One region of the Kitasatospora sp. NPDC004723 genome, then DNA from elsewhere that is predicted to be linked to it. Evidence: predicted binding sites of a transcription regulator. Region 1 holds the regulator's gene; the other holds the start of a gene.
What was found. The regulator HrcA, encoded in region 1, represses chaperone genes, less so after heat shock. The targets are predictions, from matches to a motif close to TTNGCACTCNGNNNNNCNGAGTGCNAA.
Positions count from the first base shown of each region.

Region 2: ABZW10_RS26760 (FmdB family zinc ribbon protein) is a predicted target of HrcA. The motif match lies at 2,986-3,012, and genes of this name have one in related genera.

Region 1 covers NZ_JBEXJT010000067.1:15,364-22,609, reverse strand. The annotation lists gene ABZW10_RS36300 (DUF2785 domain-containing protein) at 12-791, opposite strand; gene ABZW10_RS36295 (hypothetical protein) at 902-1,489, opposite strand; gene htpX (zinc metalloprotease HtpX) at 1,520-2,440, opposite strand; gene hrcA (heat-inducible transcriptional repressor HrcA) at 2,717-3,751, shown strand; gene dnaJ (molecular chaperone DnaJ) at 3,828-4,970, shown strand; gene ABZW10_RS36275 (16S rRNA (uracil(1498)-N(3))-methyltransferase) at 5,052-5,801, shown strand; gene ABZW10_RS36270 (PDZ domain-containing protein) at 5,878-7,246, shown strand, end outside.
Region 2 covers NZ_JBEXJT010000033.1:68,278-75,523, forward strand. The annotation lists gene ABZW10_RS26750 (potassium/proton antiporter) at 1-1,192, shown strand, start outside; gene ABZW10_RS26755 (MFS transporter) at 1,621-2,895, shown strand; gene ABZW10_RS26760 (FmdB family zinc ribbon protein) at 3,024-3,335, shown strand; gene ABZW10_RS26765 (hypothetical protein) at 3,566-3,865, shown strand; gene mscL (large conductance mechanosensitive channel protein MscL) at 3,895-4,314, shown strand; gene ABZW10_RS26775 (hypothetical protein) at 4,335-4,565, opposite strand; gene ABZW10_RS26780 (sigma-70 family RNA polymerase sigma factor) at 4,744-5,715, opposite strand; gene ABZW10_RS26785 (phosphatase PAP2 family protein) at 6,109-6,960, shown strand; tRNA gene ABZW10_RS26790 (tRNA-Arg) at 7,048-7,120, opposite strand.

The DNA of each region.
Region 1 (7,246 bases):
TCTACGAGGCGTCAGCCGGTGAACGGCGAGTTCACCACCAGGATCCCGGCGATCCGCTCGCGCAGCGCGGCCGAGTGCGGCAGCGGCACCGGGTCGGCGCCGCGCTCCATGCGCACGCCGCGGTCGGCGAGCACGTGGAGCATCCGCAGGGTGCGCAGGGTGTTGGAGACGACCGCGGGCACGCCGCCGGAGGTCGCGGAGGGGCGGCGCGGCGGCTGGGCGGCGATCGGGTCGAGCCAGCCGAGGGCCTGGCGCTCGGTCAGGTCGGGGCGGGCGAGGATCTGGGCGAGGGCGCGGCCGAGCCGGTCGTCCTCCATGGCGTCCAGCACGTGGTCGGTGGGGGCGAGCAGCCGGGCGGCGGCCAGCTCCAGCAGCGGCGTCGGGTCGGCGAGCAGCGGGCCGCGGCCGAGGGCGGCCAGGTAGTCGGCGCCGTGCGCGACGGCGTGCAGCCAGCCGAGCTCGCCGTCCCAGCCGCGCAGGTCGCTCTCGGCGGGGTACCAGTGGGCGAAGGCGTCCAGCCAGGCGGGGCGGTGGGCGCCGAGGTCAGCGAGCTCGGCGAGGACCAGCGGGGCGAAGGTGCGGGCCTGGATGTCGGGGTCGGACAGCCGCTCGGCCATCTCGTCGCCGAGGGCGAGGCGCTGCTCCGGGGTGAGCAGGGGTGCCCAGCGGCACAGCTGCTCGTAGGCGAGGGTGTCGCGCACGTGCGGGTCGGCGGACCGCAGGGCGGCGCTCACGGCGGCGAGGGTGTCGGGGGTCGGGGCGGCGGTTTCGAGCGCACTCCAGTCGATCATGGTCGGACCCTAGGCGAGCGGGGGAGCGGCGGCCACCGGATTTCCGGCCCGCGCGCCGGGCCCGCGCCCCGGCATCCACGCCCCGCGCCCCGGCGTCCACGCCCCCGCGCTCACAGGCCCGGCGCGCCCCAGACCGGGAACCAGCGGGTGAGGTCCTTCTCCAGCCGCAGGTCGTTGCCGAGCATCGCGTTGACCTCCAGCTCCAGCGGGCTGTCGCGCTTCTCCCCGCGGCCGGGCAGCGGCGCGAAGGGGTAGAAGGTACCGCGCTTGTACAGGTAGACCAGGGCCAGCGGCCGGCGCCCCGCGGCGTCGCGGAAGCCGACCAGCGAGCAGAGCAGCTGCGGCCCGAAGCCGTTCGCCTCCAGCTCGCTGTTGACCGCGTGCAGGTCGTTGACCAGGTCGGGCAGCTCCTCGGAGGTGTGCCGGGCGAGCAGCCAGGAGTAGCCGTAGTCGTCCTTGGACGCCTCGACGGGGACGCCGCCGCGCTCGGTGTCGGCGTCCAGCAGCGCCCGGACCTGGCGTTCGACCTCGTCGAAGGCCCCGCCCTCGACCGAGGCGAAGCAGACCGACCCGAGCCCGGTGGGCCGGAAGCCCGCCGCGGCCTCCAGGGTCAGCGCGGCGGACGGCACCCCGAACAGCTGGTCGAGGTCGGGCTTGACGGGCTTGGTGCGGCCGAACAGCGCGTCCAGGATTCCCACGGCGGTCCTTCCGGAGGGAGGGTCAACGGGTCAGCGGCCGAGCTGTGCGGAGATCTTCGCGAGCTGGGCCAGCCGCTGCTCCAGCGTCGGGTGGGTGGAGAACAGCTGGGTGGCGGCCTCACGGGCGCTCAGCGCGGGGGCGAAGTAGAAGGCGTTGTAGGCCTGCGCCTGGCGCAGGTCCTTGGTCGGGATGGCGGCGATCTGGCCGGTCACCTTGGTGAGCGCCGAGGCCAGCGCGCTGGGCCGCCCGGTGAGCTGGGCGGCGGCCCGGTCGGCGGCCAGCTCCCGGTAGCGGGAGAGCATCCGGGTCAGCAGGAAGCTGATCGCGTAGACGGCGATCGACGCCAGCGGGACGACCAGCGCGACGATCGCGGCGTTGGGGTCGTTGCTGTTGCGCCCGCCGCCCATGAAGCCGCCGTACATGGCGATCCTGGTCATCGCGCCGGCCAGGACGCCGAGGAAGCCGGCCACCGTCATCACGGCGACGTCCCGGTGGGCGACGTGCGACAGCTCGTGGGCGAGCACGCCCTCCAGTTCCTCCGGCTCCAGCCGGCGCAGCAGGCCGGTGGTGACGCAGACCACCGCGTTCTGCGGGTTGCGGCCGGTGGCGAAGGCGTTCGGCATGTCGTTGCGGGCGACGGCGACCCGCGGTTTGGGCATGTCGGCGAGCGCGCAGAGCCGGTCGACGGCGCCGTGCAGCTGCGGGTACTGCTCCGGGGTGACCGGATGGGCGCCCATGGCCCGTTCGGTGATCTTGTCGCTGAACCAGAACTGGGCGACGAAAAGGCCGCCGGAGATCAGGACGATGATCGGCCAGGCGCCGCGCAGCAGGGCGATGAGCAGCCCGGTGAAGCCGACGTACAGCAGTCCGATCAGGAACATCGTCCCCACCATCCGGCCGGTCAGGCCGCGGTCGGGGGCGAAACGGGTGTGCTGGCCCGAGGTCGACATCGCTGTTCCTCCGTTCGCCGTCCGCTTTCGATGCTGCCACCCGGGCGGGCCCGCGGCATCATCCGCGCGCCGCGGACTGCGGGCAGGATCACTCCGGCCGGGCCGTTCCTGCCGTCGGACCCGGGCCTTACACTGGCAGGTACGGATCTGGCACTCGGGCGTTCAGAGTGCCAAGGCCGGGGCCCCGCGGGGCCGGACCGGACAGCTCGAAATGCGGACACATGCCACAACGGCGTGTCACAACGGACAACGCGTGAAGACGGAGGTGCGTGCCCCATGGCCGGTGAGGTCCGCCAGCTCGACGACCGCAAGCTCGCGGTGCTTCGCGCGATCGTCCAGGACTACGTGGGGACGGAGGAGCCGGTCGGCTCCAAGGCCCTGGTGGACCGGCACAACCTCGGGGTCTCCCCGGCCACCGTCCGCAACGACATGGCGGCGCTGGAGGAGGAGGGGTACATCCACCAGCCGCACACCAGCGCCGGGCGGATCCCCACCGACAAGGGCTACCGGCTGTTCGTCGACAAGCTGGCCGAGGTCAAGCCGATGAGCGCGCCCGAGCGGCGGGCGATCCGGCACTTCCTGGACGGCGCGGTGGACCTCGACGACGTGGTCGCCCGCACGGTGCGGCTGCTGGCCCAGCTGACCCGGCAGGTCGCGGTGGTGCAGTACCCCTCGCTGAGCCGCTCCACGGTGCGGCACATCGAGCTGGTCGCGCTGGCCCCGGCCAAGGTGATGCTGGTGCTGATCACCAACACCGGCCGGGTCGAGCAGCGGCTGGTGGACTGCCCGGGCACGGTCGGCGAGACGCTGCTGGCGGATCTGCGGGCCCGGGTCAACGCGGGGGCCGCCGGCCAGCGCCTCCCGGACGTCCCCGGGCTGCTGGACGAGCTGCCGGCGCTGTTCGAGGCGGCCGACCGGCCGACCGTGACGACCGTGCTGGCGACGCTCTTCGAGACGCTCGCCGAGCAGAGCGAGGAGCGGATCATGCTGGCCGGCACGGCCAACCTGACCCGTTTCGGCCATGACTTCCCGCTCACCATCCAGCCGGTGCTGGAGGCACTGGAGGAGCAGGTCGTCCTGCTCCGCCTCCTGGGTGAGACCGCGGACGCCGGGATGACGGTCCGGATCGGCCGCGAGATCGCCTACGAGGGGCTGAATTCCACGTCGGTCGTCTCGGTCGGTTACGGTTCGGGCGACGAAAGCGTGGCCAAACTGGGTGTGATCGGTCCGACTCGGATGGACTATCCGGGCACAATGGGGGCGGTGCGAGCGGTGGCACGGTACGTGGGCCAGATCCTGGCCGAGTCGTAGGAACGGGCGCGCGTCATCCACATGGCGCGCCCCGCAGTCGCAAGCACTCTTACAGGCGGAACAAGCGGAGCATTTGGTGGCCACGGACTACTACGCGGTACTCGGCGTCCGACGGGATGCGGGGCAGGACGAGATCAAGAAGGCGTTCCGGCGCCTGGCGCGCGAACTGCACCCGGACGTCAACCCGGACCCGAAGACGCAGGAGCGGTTCAAGGAGATCAACGCCGCCTACGAGGTGCTCTCCGACCCGCAGAAGCGCCAGGTCTACGACCTCGGCGGCGACCCGCTCTCGCCCAACGGCGGCGGCGGGGCGGGCGGCTTCGGCGCGGGGGCGGCCGGCTTCGGCTTCTCCGACATCATGGACGCCTTCTTCGGCGCCGCCTCCGGCCAGCGCGGCCCGCGCTCGCGCACCCGGCGCGGCCAGGACGCCATGATCCGCCTGGAGATCACCCTGGAGGAGGCCGCCTTCGGCACCACCAAGGAACTCCAGGTCGACACCGCCGTCACCTGCACCACCTGCAGCGGCGAGGGCGCGGCCCCCGGCACCTCCGCGCAGACCTGCGACATGTGCCGCGGCAAGGGCGAGGTCTCCCAGGTCACCCGGTCCTTCCTGGGCCAGGTCATGACCTCCCGGCCCTGCCCGCAGTGCCAGGGCTTCGGCACCGTCGTGCCGACCCCGTGCCCGGAGTGCGCCGGCGACGGCCGGGTCCGCGCCCGCCGCACCCTGACCGTCAAGATCCCCGCCGGTGTCGACAACGGCACCCGGATCCAGCTGGCCGGCGAGGGCGAGGTCGGCCCCGGCGGCGGCCCGGCCGGCGACCTGTACGTCGAGATCGCCGAGACCACCCACGCGGTGTTCCAGCGGCGCGGCGACGACCTGCACTGCACCGTCACCATCCCGATGACGGCGGCCTCGCTCGGCACCCAGGTGCCGCTGCAGACGCTGGACGGGGTGGAGGAGGTCGACATCCGGCCCGGTACCCAGTCCGGCCAGTCCATCCCGCTGCACGGCCGGGGCATCACCCACCTGCGCGGCGGCGGCCGGGGCGACCTGATAGTGCACGTCGAGGTGCAGACGCCCACCAAGCTCGACGCCGAGCAGGAGGACCTGCTGCGCCGCCTGGCGGTGCTGCGCGGCGAGGAGCGGCCGTCCGGCCAGTTCGCGCCCGGGCAGCAGGGGCTGTTCTCCCGGCTGAAGGACGCCTTCAACGGCCGGTAGCCGTCCCGCGCGGGGGTGCCGAGGCTTCCTCGGCACCCCTTTTGCGTCCCCGTTCCCGTTCCCACCCCGGAGGTTCCCCGCATGACCGCGCCCGTGTTCGTCGTCGAGACCGAGCGGATCGCCGCCGCCGCGCCCGGCGCGCCGGTGCGGCTGGACGGGCCGGAGGGCCGGCACGCGGCCGCGGTGAAGCGGCTGGAGCCGGGCGAGGCGGTCACCCTGGCGGACGGTCTGGGCCTGGGCGTGGACGGCACCGTCGCGGCGGTGCACGGCAAGGACGCGGTCGATGTGACGGTGACGGCCGTGCGCCGTGAGCCGGAGCCGGCACCGCGGATCGTGGTCGTCCAGGCGCTGCCCAAGGGCGACCGGGGCGAGCTGGCCGTGGAGACCATGACCGAGGTCGGCGTGGACGTGGTGATCCCCTGGGCGGCCTCGCGCTGCATCACCCAGTGGAAGGGCGAGCGCGGCGCCAAGGCGCTCGCCAAGTGGCGGGCCACCGCGCGGGAGGCCGGCAAGCAGTCGCGCCGGCTGCGCTTCCCCGAGGTCCGCGAGCCGATGACCACCCGGCAGCTGGCCCCGGTGCTGGCCGGAGCCGCGTTCGCGGCCGTGCTGCACGAGGAGGGCGCCGAGCCGCTGGCCGGGGCCGCGCTGCCGGACGGCGGGGACCTGGTGCTGGTGGTCGGCCCGGAGGGTGGCGTCTCCCCGGAGGAACTGGCCGCCTTCGCCGAGCACGGCGCCAAGCCGTACCGGCTCGGCCCCTCGGTGCTGCGCACCTCCACCGCGGGGGTGGCGGCCGGCGCGCTGCTGCTGGGCCGCACCGGCCGCTGGTCGTAGGGGCGCGTCCCCCGCGGGGGTTCGGGGTCGGTAAAGTCCGGGCGCGCGGCGCGGCCGGGTGCCTAGGGTGACGGGTGTGAGCGAACCCGAGAGCACTCCCGTGGGCGCCTATCTGCGCTATCCGCACCTGCACGGCGACCTGATCACCTTCGTGGCCGAGAACGACGTGTGGCTCGCCCCGCTGGACGGCGGCCGGGCCTGGCGGCTGACGGCCGATCACGTCCCGGTCCGCCGCCCCCGCTTCTCCCCGGACGGCCGGTACGTCGCCTTCACCTCGACCCGGGACGGCGCCCCCGAGGTGCACCTCGCGCCGGTGGACGGCGGCCCGTCCCGCCGGCTCACCCACTGGGGAGACGCGCAGACCCAGCTGCGCGGCTGGACGGCGGACGGCCGGCCGATCGCCACCACCGCCGCCGGGCAGGCCTCGCTGCGCCGCACCTGGGCGCACGCCGTGCCGCTGGACGGCGGCGAGCCGGTGCGGCTGCCGTACGGCCCGGTCGGCGGGCTGGCCTTCGAGCCGGGCGGTGACCGGGCGCTGCTGGTCTCGGCGTTCGGCGTGGAGCCGGCCTGGTGGAAGCGGTACCGGGGCGGGCGGGCCGGCAAGCTGTGGATCGGCACCGAGCGCTTCGAGCGGGTCCACGAGGAGCTGGACGGCAACATCGAGTCGCCGCTGTGGGTCGGGGAGCGCATCGCGTTCCTCTCCGACCACGAGGGCGTCGGCGCGCCGTACTCCAGCCTCCCGGACGGCTCCGACCTGCGCCGCCACGGCAGTTCCCCGGAGGGCTTCTACGCCCGCGACGCCGCCACCGACGGCGCCCGGGTGGTCTGGCACGCCGCCGGCGAGCTGTGGCTGCTGGACGACCTGGCGGGCGCCGAGCCGCGCCGCCTCGACGTCCGGCCGGCCGGCCCGCGCGCCGGCCGCCGGCCCCGCCCGGTGTCCGCCGCGTACTGGCTGGAGGGCGCCGCCCCGGACCGCACCGGCCGGGCGGGCGCGGTGGTGGTGCGCGGCACCGTGCACTGGCTGGCCCACCGGGAGGGACCGGCCCGGGTGCTGGACGAGACACCGGGCGTGCGCGGGCGGCTGGCCCGGGTGGTGCCGGGCGCGGCGGGCGAGGACGCCGCGCAGGGCGTGGTCTGGGTGACCGACGCCGGGGGCGAGGACGCGATCGAGTACGCGCCCGAGGCGCTCGGCGCCGAGCGCCGCCGGCTGGCCGCCGGGGAGCTGGGGCGGGTCCGCGCGCTGGTGGTCTCGCCGGACGGCAAGCGGCTGGCGGTCGGCGCGCACGACGGCCGGGTGCTGCTGGTCTCGCTGGCCGACGGCTCCGTGCACGAGCTGGCGCACAGCACCGACGGCGAGGTCGGCGGGCTGGCGTTCAGCCCGGACTCGGCCTGGCTGGCCTGGTCGCAGCCGACCCTCGGGCCGTGGTCGCTGCGTCAGATCGTGC
Region 2 (7,246 bases), on a different contig from region 1:
GATCAGCGTCGCCGTCACCGCGGCCGGCGCGCACTACCTGGTCGACCTGGACTGGCGGACCTCGCTGCTGCTCGGCGCGATCGTCTCCTCCACCGACGCCGCGGCCGTCTTCTCGGTGCTGCGGACGGTGCCGCTGCCCCGCCGGCTGACCGGCCTGCTGGAGGCCGAGTCCGGCTTCAACGACGCACCCGTGGTCATCCTGGTCGTCTCCTTCGCCACGGTCGGCGCGCACGACTCCTGGTACGTGCTGCTGGGCACGATCGCCGCCGAGCTGGCGGTCGGCCTGGCCATCGGCCTCGCGGTCGGCAAGCTGGGCGCGTTCGGCGTCAAGCGCGTCGCGCTGCCCTCCTCCGGCCTCTACCCGATCGCCGTCATGGCGCTCACCGTGCTCGCCTACGCCGGCGGCGCGCTGCTGCACGGCTCCGGCTTCCTCGCCGTCTACGTCAGCGCGGTGATCCTCGGCAACGCCAAGCTGCCGCACGGGCCCGCCGTGCGCGGCTTCGCCGACGGCCTGGCCTGGATCGGGCAGATCGGCATGTTCGTGCTGCTCGGCCTGCTCTGCGCCCCCGAGTCGATGGGCTCGGCCGTGGTGCCCGCGCTGGTGATCGGCGCGGTGCTGGTCTTCCTCGCCCGGCCGCTCTCGGTGGTGCTGACCCTGACGCCGTTCGGGCTGCCGGCCCGCGAGCAGGCCCTGCTCAGCTGGGCCGGGCTGCGCGGCGCGGTGCCCATCGTGCTGGCCACCATCCCGCTGGTCTCCGGCGCGCCGCTGGCGCAGGACGTCTTCAACATCGTCTTCATCCTGGTCGTGGTCTTCACCCTGCTCCAGGGCCCGACCCTGCCCTGGGTCGCCAAGGCCCTGCGGATCGGCGAGGGCTCGATGGGCCAGGACCTCGACATCGAGTCCGCGCCGCTGGAGAAACTGCACGGGCACCTGCTGTCGGTCGCGCTGGCGCCGGACTCGAAGATGTCCGGCGTGGAGGTCAGTGAGCTGCGGCTGCCGGCCGGGGCGGCGGTGACCCTGGTGGTGCGCGAGGGGAACAGCTTCGTGCCGGACCGGACGACCGTGCTGCGCGGCGGGGACGAGCTGCTGGTGGTGACCACCGACGAGGTCGGCGAGGCGGCCGAGCGGCGGCTGCGGGCCGTGGACAAGGGCGGCAAGCTGGCCGACTGGCTGAACGGGCGGGGCGGCTGAGCGGGCGGGGCGGCTGAAGCTTCGATCTGGTGTTCGAGTGTTCACCCCGATGTCACGGGCCAAGTTCGGGTCCGTCCGGTAAGGTCGGGGTGAGCGCGCGTCTACGCGCGTAAATTTCTTTGGTTGATACACCGAATCCCCAACATCTGTCTGAAGCAGAGTTGGCGCGACCGCTCGGCGGCCGCGGCCCGGCCCCGGCCCACCGCCGGACCGGCCCGGTATCTACCCCGGTCGACGCGCGAGAGGACGACTCTCGGCGCCGTCGGGGCCACACCATGCCCTGCCGCGCTACCAGGCAGCAGGAAGGACCGACCGTGACGGCGCGCCGAACGGTCGAGGACGTCGAGGACGTCCAGCCCGCCCTGGCCACCGCTCCCGCGGAGACCACCGCCGCCGAGGCCGCGACCGCGGTCGCCGCGCCCGCCCGCGTGGGCTACGGGGCGCTGCTGCGCACGCCCGGCGCCTGGACCTTCCTGGCCCCCGCGTTCGTCGCGCGGCTGCCCTACGCGATGCTCAGCATGGGCATCCTGCTGCTGGTCAAGGACACCCACGGCTCGTACGGCACCGCCAGCACCGTCGCGGCGGTGGCCGCCGTCGCCCAGGCGCTGATCGGCCCGCAGACCGGCCGGCTCGCCGACCGGTACGGCCAGGCCGCGGTGCTCGTCCCGGCCGTCCTGGTGCACGCGGTCTCGGTCGGCGCACTGATCGCGCTCGCGCTGGGGCACGCGCCGGCCTGGAGCCTCTTCCTGGCCGCCGCCCCCGCCGGGGCGAGCGTCCCGCAGATCGGCGCCATGGTCCGCGCCCGCTGGATCGCCACCTTCTCCGCCGAGGGCGCCCCGGCCACCTCCGCCGCCAAGGTGAGCACCGCCTTCGCCTTCGAGTCGGTGACCGACGAGTTCACCTTCGTGATCGGCCCGATCCTGGCCGCCGCCGTCGCCACCTCGGTCAACCCCGCGACCGGGCTGGTCGCCGAGGCCGCGCTGACCCTGGCCGGCGGCCTGGCCTTCGCCGCCCAGCGGCGCACCGCGCCCGCCCGGGTGGTGCGCGAGCCGGGCGTCCGGCAGGCCTCCGCGCTCGCCTCGCCCGGCGTCCGGCTGCTGGCCGGGGCCTTCCTCGGCGTGGGCACCGTCTTCGGCGGTCTGCAGGTCTCGGTGAACGCCTTCGCCGACTCGGTCGGGCAGCACGGCGCCGCCGGCACCGTGTACGGCATCTTCGCCGGCGGCTCGATGGTGGCCGGCGTGCTGTACGGCGTGATCGCCTGGCGGCGCCCCGTCCAGCAGCGGATGATCATCAGCTACGGCCTGCTGGTGCTGGGCTGCTCGACCCTGTGGGCGATGCCCGGCCTGGTCGCGCTCTCGATCGCCGGGCTGGTCTGCGGCCTGGCCATCGCGCCCACCCTGATCAGCGGCTACACCCTGGTCGAGACGCTGGTCGAGGACGGCGCCAAGACCGAGGCCTTCACCTGGCTGACCGGCGCCATCGGCCTGGGTCTGGCGACCGGCGCGACGGCGGCCGGGCAGCTGATCGACGCGCACGGGCCCTCGATCGGCTTCCTGGTGCCGGTGGCCGGCGCCGGGCTGGGCCTGATCGCGCTGGTGACCTTGCGGGGGCTGCTGGTTCCGCGGGCCGCGCGCGGCCCGGTGGTCGCGGACTCCGGGGATCGGGGCGCCCGCGGGCGGCTGGTGGGCGCGGCCGAGGGCTGAGCGGAACGGCCGGATCGGACCGGTGGCCCGACTCATCTCACATTCGAGTCGCTGGACTGATCCACCGGAATGCCGCATCATTGACCATCGTTAGCACTCATCAGGCGAGAGTGCCAGGAGGAAGACAAGTGCCCACGTACCAGTACCAGTGCACCGAGTGCGGCAACGGCCTGGAGGCGGTGCAGAAGTTCACCGACGAGCCGCTGACCACGTGCCCCGACTGCCAGGGGCGGCTCCGCAAGGTCTTCTCCGCGGTGGGCGTGGTCTTCAAGGGCTCCGGCTTCTACCGGACCGACAGCCGCTCGTCCTCCAGCAGCTCGGTGGGCGGGGCCTCGTCCTCCTCGTCGACGTCGGCCGCCTCGTCCTCGTCGGGCTCTTCGGGCTCGTCCTCGTCGAAGCCGTCGGCCCCCGCCGCGAGCCCCGCTCCGGCGGCCGGCTGAGCTTCGGCCGGGCACCGGCACCAGCTTTCCGGACGGCCCGCCGTTCCCGCTTCCAAGCGGGCGCGGCGGGCCGTCCGTCGTTTCCGGGGGCGGTCGGTTCACTCGTCGGAGTGAAGGTTTTTGTCCACAGCCCCGGGTTTTCCACAGGCCGGGAAAAGCCGCTTCCGGCGGCGGCGCGGGCGGCCCACAGTGGCGGTCAACGGAACCCGAAACCGACCCCGGAGGTGCCCGTGCGCACTGGTTCGCCCGTCCTGTCCCCCCGTCCGCTGCCGATCCCGCCGTTGCCCGCGCCGAGCGTGCCGCCCCGGCAGCCGGTGCCGTCGTTCCCGCCGATCGGGGGCCGTGCGGGCCCGCGCTGCCGACTGCGGCAGCTGCTGCGCTACCGCGCCCCCGTCCTGGCCGTGCTGCTGTTCGCGGCGGCGGCCGTGCTCACCCTCGGCCCGGTCCTGGCGGGGCCGCCCGCACCGGGAGCACCGCCCCCGGTGGGCCGAACGGGTTGTCCGGCGGAGGGGGGAGAAAGTCACCCGTGACCGTCGAACGGCTCCGTCGTTCACGCGGCATGAAAGGCTTCAAGGAATTCCTACTGCGCGGAAACGTCGTCGAACTGGCCGTCGCCGTGGTCATCGGCGCGGCGTTCACCAACATCGTCAACGCCTTCGTCAAGGGCGTGATCAACCCGATCGTCGGCGCGTTCGGAGCCAAGGACCTCGCGTCCTACAGCTCCTGCCTCAAGGGACCCTGCGAGCTGTCCGACACCGGCGAGGTCACGTCCGGGATCCTCATCCTCTGGGGCAGCGTGCTGAGCGCGGCCCTCCAGTTCCTGATCACCGCGGCCGTCGTCTACTTCTTCCTGATCCTGCCGATGACCAGGTTCACCGCCAAGCGCAAGACCCTGGCCGAGGTCCAGACCGAGGCCGAGGTCAAGGAGGTGGCACTGCTCACCGAGATCCGCGACGCCCTGGTCACCCGGGCCGGCTGAGGCCCGGCGGGGCAGGGCCGTCAGTCGCCGTGGTGCGGCGGGCGCTGGCTCAGGTACCAGTCCAGTCCCCGCCCACCGCTCTCCCCCGCTCCCGGGCGGTCGCCCCAGCCCGTGTCGGTGTCGTCCCGGGACTGCCGCTCCAGCGGATCGCCGAAGACCAGCCGGGCCTTCGCCGCCGCCCGCTCGGCCGGCTTCTTCTCGGCAGACTTCCTCTCGGCCGCCTGCCCGTCGACCGCCTGCTCTTCCGCCACCTTCGCCTCCACAGCTCCCGATCCTCCCCCGCCGACGTTCCCGCCCGCCCTCACCAGCCCCGCCGTCACCAGCCTAGAACGCCACCGGCACGACGGCGGGCCCGGTGCGGACCGCTTCCGCACCGGGCCCGCCGGCCGTCGTCACCCCCCGGACACGCCCGGGGCCCACGCCCCCGCGTCACGCCGCCTCGAAGCCCGCGTGGTCGGCGATCTTCTTCAGCTCGGCCAGCGCGTGCTTCTCGATCTGGCGGATCCGCTCACGGGTCAGCCCGTGCTGCTTGCCCACCTCGGTCAGGGTGCGCTCGCGGCCGTCCTCCATGCCGTACCGCGACCGGATGATCGAGGCCGTCCGGTCGTCCAGCCGTCCGATCAGGCCGTCCAGCTCCTCACGGCGGAGCATGACCATCACGGCGTCCTCCGGGGACGTCGCCCCGGTGTCCTCGACCAGGTCGCCGAACTGGGTCTCGCCCTCGTCGTCCACCGACATGTTCAGGCTGACCGGGTCCCTCGCCCAGTCCAGCACGTCCTTGATCCGGGCCTCGGTGGTGTCCAGCTCGGCCGCGATCTCGGCGGGCTCGGCCTCCCGGCCCAGCTCCTTCGACTTCTCCCGCTGCACCCGGCGGATCCGGCCGAGTTCCTCGACCAGGTGGACGGGCAGCCGGATGGTGCGCGACTGGTCCGCGATCGACCGGGTGATCGCCTGACGGATCCACCAGGTCGCGTAGGTGGAGAACTTGAAGCCCTTGGCGTAGTCGAACTTCTCCACCGCGCGGACCAGGCCCGCGTTGCCCTCCTGGATCAGGTCGAGCAGCGGCAGGCCGCTGCGCGGGTAGCGCCGCGCCACCGCGACCACGAGGCGGAGGTTGGACCGGATGAAGACGTCCTTGGCGCGCTCGGCGTCCTCGGCTATCGCCTCCAGCTCCTCGCGCCGCACACCCTCGGGAAGCCCGCCCTCGTCCAGCAGGTGCTGGGCGTACACGCCGGCCTCGATCCGCAGGGAGAGCTCGACCTCCTCGGCGGCATCGAGCAGGGGCGTCCTGGCGATCTCGTCGAGGTACATGCCGACCAGGTCACGGTCGGCCTCAAGGTTGGTCGGGCGGGCCGCGCGAGTCCGGTCGGCCCTGTCGCGAACGACGGCACGGGTGGCCATGCTTGCTCCCTTTGCTGGTGTTGCCGCGGTCTGGCTGCCTGCCCGGAGAGGGCAAGATGTGCGGGCCCCGAGGGCCTCACACGTAACGATCCAACGAACAGAATCCGGACAACATTCCCAAGTCGCTCAGACTTCTTCCGGCGATGCAGTATCCTGCCCGATTTCACCCGCGATGCGGACCGAGGGTGACGGATCGGCAACCGGATGTGTTCCTCCGGCCCCCTCGGCGCACCCCCGCGCACACCCTCCCTCCCCACAACCCCGCGGGCCGCGAGCGCGTTCCCGCGCGGGACGCACCCACACCCCGGCGCACGCAGGTCCTCCGCACAAAAGATGCCAAATCGCTATCGTCGCGGCGCACGATCGGCGTGGGCGGCTGGGAAGGTGTCAGCCATGCACCTGACCAACAGCTCGCCTTCCATCACCCCGCGTGATCGCCACCTGCTCCGGCACGCGGCACTCGCGGTCTGCTGCGCCGCGCTGTTCGCCGTCCTGGCGGCCCTGGTGCAGACCGGCTGGAGCCCGCTCTCCCGGCTCGACCGCGAACCGGTCGACCGCCTGCACCGCTTCGCGGCCGATCACACCGCGTGGACCGCCTCGGTCCAGCTGTTCTCCGACATCGGCGGAACGGTCACCATGCGCTCGGTGCTCGGCGCGGCCGCCCTGTGGCTCTGGCTGATCGGCGCCCGGACGCTGGGCGGCTGGGTCGCGGCCCAGACCCTGGCCGGCTGGGGCGGCCAGTGGGTGCTGAAGCTCTCCCTCGGCCGCCACCGCCCCACCTTCTCCGACCCGGTCGCGCACGCCGGCGGCCCGGCCCTCCCCTCCGGTCACGCGATGGCCTCGGCGATCGCCTGCGCCGTCCTGGTCGGCCTGCTCTGGCCCCGGGCGGGCCGGGCCGCGCGGATCACCGCCTGCTCGATCGCCGCGCTGACCGTCCTGGGGATCGGCGCCTCCCGGGTCTTCCTGGGCGTCCACTGGCCCAGCGACGTCCTGGGCGGCTGGCTGGCCGCCGGCATCGTCCTCGGCAGCGTCACCGTCCTCGTCGAACTCGCCCGCCCCGGTGCGCTGGCCCGCGACTTCCGCCGGGTGAACCGGCGCACCCGCCCCCGCGTCCAACGCGTGCTCGTCTCCCCCACCCACCGGCCCCGGACCCCCGCCGGCCGCACCCCGGATCCTTCCCCGGATCCCACGCCGGAGCCCAGCCCGGAGAAAACCGCCGACCACCCGGACGGCCTGCTGCGCTGACACCCCCTCACCCCGGAAAACGCCGCGGGCCCCCTCGATCGCAACCGAGGGGGCCCGCATTCACGTCATCCGCCGTGACCGGCGCTGTGCCCCAGGCAGGATTCGAACCTGCGACACCGGCTTTAGGAGAGCCGTGCTCTATCCCCTGAGCTACTGAGGCGGGGACGACCGCAGACAGCCTAGCGGATCGGGGGCGCGGGGGTGGGCGGCACGGAGCGGGCGGGCGGAGCGGCCGACGGTGGGTCAGGTGGGACGGGGGCCGTCCGCCCGGCCGATCGGGGCGCGG